Regions from separate parts of the Jeotgalicoccus sp. ATCC 8456 genome, predicted to be linked through region 2. Evidence: a T-box and tRNA genes for the amino acid it is inferred to sense, from the RefSeq annotation. Region 2 holds a T-box; the other holds one or more tRNA genes.

Region 1 (3,414 bases), 920 kb from region 2:
CACTATCACCTCAGCCAATTGTTAAAACACGGTATTATAACCATCTCACATACAGTAGAAAAGAAAAGCATTTTACAAAAGTTTTACATTCCTAGCGCAAAACATATTATTGCTGATATGAATATACTCAATTATAAACCATTATCCGAACATTCGGACCCGCACGTTTATCAATTAAAATTAAATGATTACTCTTTTAATGCCCTGATGGTGCAGCTTAAAAACCTAAATAATGAAGAAAACGACTCCGATATTTCTTCTTATCTCATTAATATTGTAAAAACAGAAGACAAACTGATTCAGTAATATAAAATAAGAAGCTGTGAAAGTCCGTCTTCCACAGCTTCTTTACTATCTATAACAATCTTTTCCCGAAGATAAACGATGCGATTTCTACAGCTTTTTTAGCTGTATTATTCTCCTTATCAAGGAGTGGATTAACTTCCACTAAATCACAAGAAACTAAACGATCAGATGCACTTAGTACTGTTAATGCCTCGAGTAGTTCAGCTAGAAAAAGTCCCCCGTTGACCTTTGTACCTGTCCCTTCTATTTCCATTGGATCTAAGCTATCTACATCTAATGATAGATGTATGGCATCACAATGCTCTAAAGAAGCTAAAGCTTTTTTAATCACAACAGTCAAACGCTCAGTTCTCACATCTGACATAGTATGACACTTAATATTGTGTGCTTTAATATAAGACTGCTCACCAGAGTCTAAGTCTCTCACTCCTATAAAGACAATATTTTCATGTTTTAATTTTGGACCACTTTTATGTACATCAACCAGCTGTTCATGCCCTTCACCTAATAAGACACCTACAGGCATACCGTGTATATTACCACTCGGTGACGTTTCGCTACTATTGATATCCCCATGCGCATCAATCCAAATTACCCCTAAGTTATCATAATGATGACTAATACCACTAATTGAACCAATAGATAAGCTATGGTCGCCTCCAATTATAAATGGGAACTTCTTATTACTTACACTCTCATCTACCACAGAGGCAAGCGTCTGACTACAATCTAATACTTCACTTAGATTGATTAAGCCATTTTTATCTTTTTCATTACTATTCTCTTTCCATACCCCATATCCTCCAACAACATTCCCCTTATCGGTTACTTCATGACCGAGCTCATTCAATTTCTTTATTAAATGTTCAAAACGCAAAGCATCTGGACCTAAAGCAACACCTGGTCTTTGTTGACCAAATGATGTTGGCGCACCGATCAAATCAATATTTACCACTACAACTCCTCCAAATCTAAACCCTTTTGTTATACAAATATACTAAAGAAAGCGTTTTTATACAAGTGCTTATAAATATTAAATTTGAACTAAATTCATGTATAAAAAAAGACACTTGCTTTTGCAAGTGTCCAAGATGAGCCATGCAGGGCTCGAACCTGCGACCCTCTGATTAAAAGTCAGATGCTCTACCAACTGAGCTAATGGCTCTAAATATAATTAAAACTGGGCTGGAAGGATTCGAACCTTCGCGTCACGAGACCAAAACCCGTTGCCTTACCGCTTGGCTACAGCCCAAAAATCATGGTGGAAGGGGGCAGATTCGAACTGCCGAACCCGAAGGAGCGGATTTACAGTCCGCCGCGTTTAGCCACTTCGCTACCCTTCCAAATGAAAAATGGAGAATGACGGGCTCGAACCGCCGACCCTCTGCTTGTAAGGCAGATGCTCTCCCAGCTGAGCTAATTCTCCATATTAGACTATATTAAAATGGTGACCCGTACGGGACTCGAACCCGTGTTACCGCCGTGAAAGGGCGGTGTCTTAACCGCTTGACCAACGGGCCTAAGACAAAAAAATGGCTCCACAGGTAGGACTCGAACCTACGACCGATCGGTTAACAGCCGATAGCTCTACCACTGAGCTACTGTGGAATAAAAAATATGTAAGCCTGGCAGCGTCCTACTCTCACGGGACGTCAGTCCAACTACCATCGGCGCTGGAGAGCTTAACTACTGTGTTCGACATGGGAACAGGTGTGGCCTCTCCGCCATCGCCGCCAGACTTTGAATGTATATACATTCAAAACCAAATAGAAGTGTCAGTAAAGAGTGAACGCACTCATTTATTTCTTACTTTGAATAAGTCTTCGATGGATTAGTATTCGTCCGCTCAATGTGTCACCACACTTACACGCCGAACCTATCAACCTCATAGTCTCTGAGGCATCTATTGGGGAAATCTCATCTTGAGGGGGGCTTCATGCTTAGATGCTTTCAGCATTTATCCCGTCCATACGTAGCTACCCAGCTATGCCGTTGGCACGACAACTGGTACACCAGTGGTATGTCCATCCCGGTCCTCTCGTACTAAGGACAGCGCCTCTCAAATTTCCTACGCCCACGACGGATAGGGACCGAACTGTCTCACGACGTTCTGAACCCAGCTCGCGTACCGCTTTAATGGGCGAACAGCCCAACCCTTGGGACCGACTACAGCCCCAGGATGCGATGAGCCGACATCGAGGTGCCAAACCTCCCCGTCGATGTGAACTCTTGGGGGAGATAAGCCTGTTATCCCCGGGGTAGCTTTTATCCGTTGAGCGATGGCCCTTCCATGCGGAACCACCGGATCACTAAGTCCGTCTTTCGACCCTGCTCGACTTGTTGGTCTCGCAGTCAAGCACCCTTGTGCCTTTACACTCTATGAATGATTTCCAACCATTCTGAGGGTACCTTTGAGCGCCTCCGTTACTCTTTAGGAGGCGACCGCCCCAGTCAAACTGTCCATCTGACACTGTCTCCCAGCCGGATTACGGCTGCGGGTTAGAACCTCAACCACACCAGGGTGGTATCCCACCAGTGCCTCCACATAAACTAACGTCCATGCTTCTTTGGCTCCCACCTATCCTGTACAGGTGGAGTCGAGATTCAATATCAAACTACAGTAAAGCTCCACGGGGTCTTTCCGTCCTGTCGCGGGTAACCTGCATCTTCACAGGTACTATGATTTCACCGAGCCTCTCGTTGAGACAGTGCCCAAATCGTTACGCCTTTCGTGCGGGTCAGAACTTACCTGACAAGGAATTTCGCTACCTTAGGACCGTTATAGTTACGGCCGCCGTTTACTGGGGCTTCAATTCGTACCTTCGCTTGCGCTAAGCACTCCTCTTAACCTTCCAGCACCGGGCAGGCGTCAGCCCCTATACGTCACCTTTCGGTTTGGCAGAGACCTGTGTTTTTGGTAAACAGTCGCTTGGGCCTATTCACTGCGGCTTATATTTCTATAAGCACCCCTTCTCCCGAAGTTACGGGGTCATTTTGCCGAGTTCCTTAACGAGAGTTCGCTCGCTCACCTTAGAATTCTCTTCCCAACTACCTGTGTCGGTTTACGGTACGGGCAGATCAATTACTCGCTAGCAGCTTTTCTTGGCA
Region 2 (3,414 bases):
TCATTATTTGAGTTTGTCTTTTTTCATTTTAAGCAAGTTACTGTAAATTTACATATTAATAAGTTATTATTATTAATGAATAAGTTATATATAAGGTGATGTTATGAAGTTTCTTCGACTCTTGCTGCTCATTCTTATTGCGGCATTGATTTCATTGGGCCTTTCTGCTGTTGGTATGATCCTACCTTGGCTGTTCGGTTCAATGATTGCAACCATACTCTATATTAGATTAGTTAAAAAAGAACTATTTTTCCCACCTTGGCTCGGTAACCTCGGTGTCATGATCATGGCAACTGAGATCGGCTCAACCTTAACCTTAGATGCCCTAGGTGATATGAAAGATGATCTTTTAAATATCTTTTTAATGACAATCTTCGTATTACTACTCAGCTTAGCGCTCTCACGCTTCTTCATTTACTTAACGAAAAGTACACCTGAAACTGCCATCTTAGCATCCGTACCTGGTGCCTTATCTCAAATGTTGATTATGGCAGAGGAAGAAAAGAATGCAGATATTCTATTGGTGACATTGACTCAGATGTCCCGCATTGTTTTAATCGTCTTGATTGTGCCTTTTGTGGCAGGCTTGTTTGCTGGTTCAAATGATATACCTTTAGCGACGACATCTGTAGATTATGTCACATCTGTTTTTACTTATCCGATGCTCATTATTCCTGTAGCGAGCATACTTTTAATTTATATTTTCGATAAAATACGCTTCCCAGCGAGCCTGATGCTTGGACCTATTATTGTCATGATTATTTGGAACTTAACGACGGGTATTGAATTTTCTTTGAATATTGAATTTATTAATGTGGCACAAATACTCTTTGGTATTAGAATTGGTCTACAAATTGCTTCCTTGATGTCACAGCTCAGTAAGCGATTGATTTTTTCCATCTTACTGCAAAACTTAATGCTGATTTTTGGTACAATGTTTATCGTTTTTATATTCCAAATTTTTACCTCACATCAGTTCAACGACTTATTCTTAAGTGCGGCACCTGGTGGTCTCGGTCAAATTATTGTTATCGCCATTGAAACAGGCGGTAATATTCCAATGATCTCGTCCTACCATATCTTTAGAATATTCTTCATTATTATCGTTGTCGTACCGATTGTTGGTTACTATCTAAGATACTTGAATAAACGCCGTCATAGCAGTTAAAGCCGCTTGACAGTTTCAAATTATTCGCATAAGATTAATCTATAATATTTAAGTGCAGAAGAGTATTCTGCTGCGGGTGTTAAGAGAGTAAACGGCGGTGTGAGTTTACCGAAGCAGTAGGTGAAAGTAGTCTGTGTTCAGTTTCGTGCGAAAGGAAATCGACTAGTGCGAGACGTGTGATGAGCGTTAATCATCAATTGAGATGCAGGCGAACTCGCCTGAATTTAGGTGGCACCGCGGAACTCCGTCCTATTGTTAGGACAGGAGTTTTTTTGTTTTTTAATTTAAAGGAGTGATTATATGGAAATGTCAACGAAGTACAATCCGACTGAAGTTGAAAAAGGCAAATATGAAAAGTGGGTGGAAGCTGGCCTATTTAAATCAGATGTAGCGAGTGATAAGGCACCATTTTCTATCGTTATTCCACCGCCGAATGTCACAGGTAAGTTACACCTTGGACATGCTTGGGATACGACTTTACAAGATATCATTACACGCATGAAACGCATGCAAGGTTATGATGTGCTTTACTTACCGGGTATGGACCATGCGGGGATTGCCACTCAGGCTAAAGTAGACGCAAGACTCCGTGAATCTGGCATTAACCGTCACGACATCGGCCGTGAGAAATTTTTAGAACACTCATGGAACTGGAAAGAGGAATACGCGAGTCATATTCGAGCACAGTGGGCGAAACTTGGACTCGGACTCGATTACGACAAAGAAAGATTTACCTTAGATGAAGGTCTGTCTAAAGCAGTTCGTAAGACCTTTGTAGACCTTTATAACAAGGGCTTAATTTACCGTGGTGAGTATATTATTAACTGGGACCCGGAAACACAGACTGCATTGTCTGATATCGAAGTCATTCACCAGGATATTGAAGGGAAGTTCTACCACGTTAAGTATCCTTTAACAGACGGTTCTGGTTTCTTAGAAATTGCGACGACACGTCCAGAGACAATGCTCGGTGATACGGCAGTTGTTGTTCACCCGGATGACGAACGTTATCAGGACTTTATTGGTAAAACTGTAGAGCTACCTATTGTGGGTAGACAATTACCGATTATTGCTGATGACTATGTTGAAAAAGACTTTGGTTCAGGTGCCATGAAGGTCACGCCTGCCCATGACCCAAATGACTTTGAAATTGGTAACCGTCATGATCTTGAACGAATTAACGTCATGCATCCAAACGGTGTTATCAATGAACTTGGTGGTCAATATGAAGGTATGGACCGTTTTGAATGCCGTAAACAACTAGTGAAAGATTTAGATGAGGCAGGTTACCTCATTAAAGTTGAAGACCATATGCACTCAGTCGGTCACTCTGAGAGAAGTGGTGCGATTGTTGAGCCTTACCTATCCACGCAGTGGTTTGTAAGCATGAAACCTCTAGCAGAAAAGAGTTTGAATAACCAGGACACAGATCAGCGTATTGATTTTGTCCCAGGACGTTTTGAACATACTTTTAATGGCTGGATGGAGAACATACGTGACTGGGTAATCTCACGTCAACTCTGGTGGGGTCATAGAATTCCAGCCTGGTACCACAAGGAAACAGGTGAGCTTTATGTTGGTATAGAGGCGCCTGTTGACTCAGAAAACTGGGAACAGGATGAAGATGTGTTAGATACTTGGTTCTCAAGTGCCCTATGGCCGTTTTCTACTTTGGGTTGGCCAGAAGATACGGCTGACTTAAAGAAATATTTCCCAACGAATGTATTAGTGACAGGTTATGATATTATCTTTTTCTGGGTCGCGAGAATGATCTTCTCATCACTTGAACATACAGGTCAAAAACCGTTCTCTGACGTACTTTTACACGGACTTGTGCGTGATGAACAAAACCGTAAGATGTCGAAATCACTCGGTAACGGTGTCGATCCAATGGATGTTATTGAAAAATACGGTGCCGATGCACTCCGTTATTTCCTAGCGACCGGTTCAACACCTGGTCAAGACCTCCGCTACAGTGATGACAAGGTTGAAAGTATCTGGAACTTTATAAATAAGATCTGGAATGCTTCAAGATTCTCACTCATGAATATCGGTGAAGATTTCGGCTTAGAAGATATTGATTTAAGTGGTGAGAAATCACTAGCAGATAAGTGGATCTTAACGCGTCTAAACGACACGATTAGAGACGTGACACGTCTATCTGATGACTATGAGTTTGGTGAAGTTGGGCGTCTCTTATATAACTTTATTTGGGATGATTTCTGTGATTGGTATATCGAGATGGC

Evidence for each region. The T-box of region 2 lies ahead of JEM45_RS01435 (valine--tRNA ligase). A T-box ahead of a tRNA ligase gene usually reads a tRNA of that ligase, here a tRNA-Val.
Region 1: it encodes a tRNA-Val, which carries the amino acid that the T-box ahead of JEM45_RS01435 (valine--tRNA ligase) is inferred to sense. The anticodon was not compared.

The regions. Positions count from the first base shown of each region.
Region 1 is NZ_CP066224.1:1,172,361-1,175,774, forward strand. It holds gene JEM45_RS05970 (winged helix-turn-helix domain-containing protein) at 1-306, shown strand, start outside; gene rocF (arginase) at 356-1,261, opposite strand; tRNA gene JEM45_RS05980 (tRNA-Lys) at 1,399-1,471, opposite strand; tRNA gene JEM45_RS05985 (tRNA-Gln) at 1,487-1,558, opposite strand; tRNA gene JEM45_RS05990 (tRNA-Tyr) at 1,566-1,649, opposite strand; tRNA gene JEM45_RS05995 (tRNA-Val) at 1,660-1,732, opposite strand; tRNA gene JEM45_RS06000 (tRNA-Glu) at 1,752-1,826, opposite strand; tRNA gene JEM45_RS06005 (tRNA-Asn) at 1,840-1,914, opposite strand; rRNA gene rrf (5S ribosomal RNA) at 1,930-2,044, opposite strand; rRNA gene JEM45_RS06015 (23S ribosomal RNA) at 2,118-3,414, opposite strand, start outside.
Region 2 is NZ_CP066224.1:254,763-258,176, forward strand. It holds gene JEM45_RS01430 (AbrB family transcriptional regulator) at 104-1,168, shown strand; T-box leader at 1,210-1,423, shown strand; gene JEM45_RS01435 (valine--tRNA ligase) at 1,469-3,414, shown strand, end outside.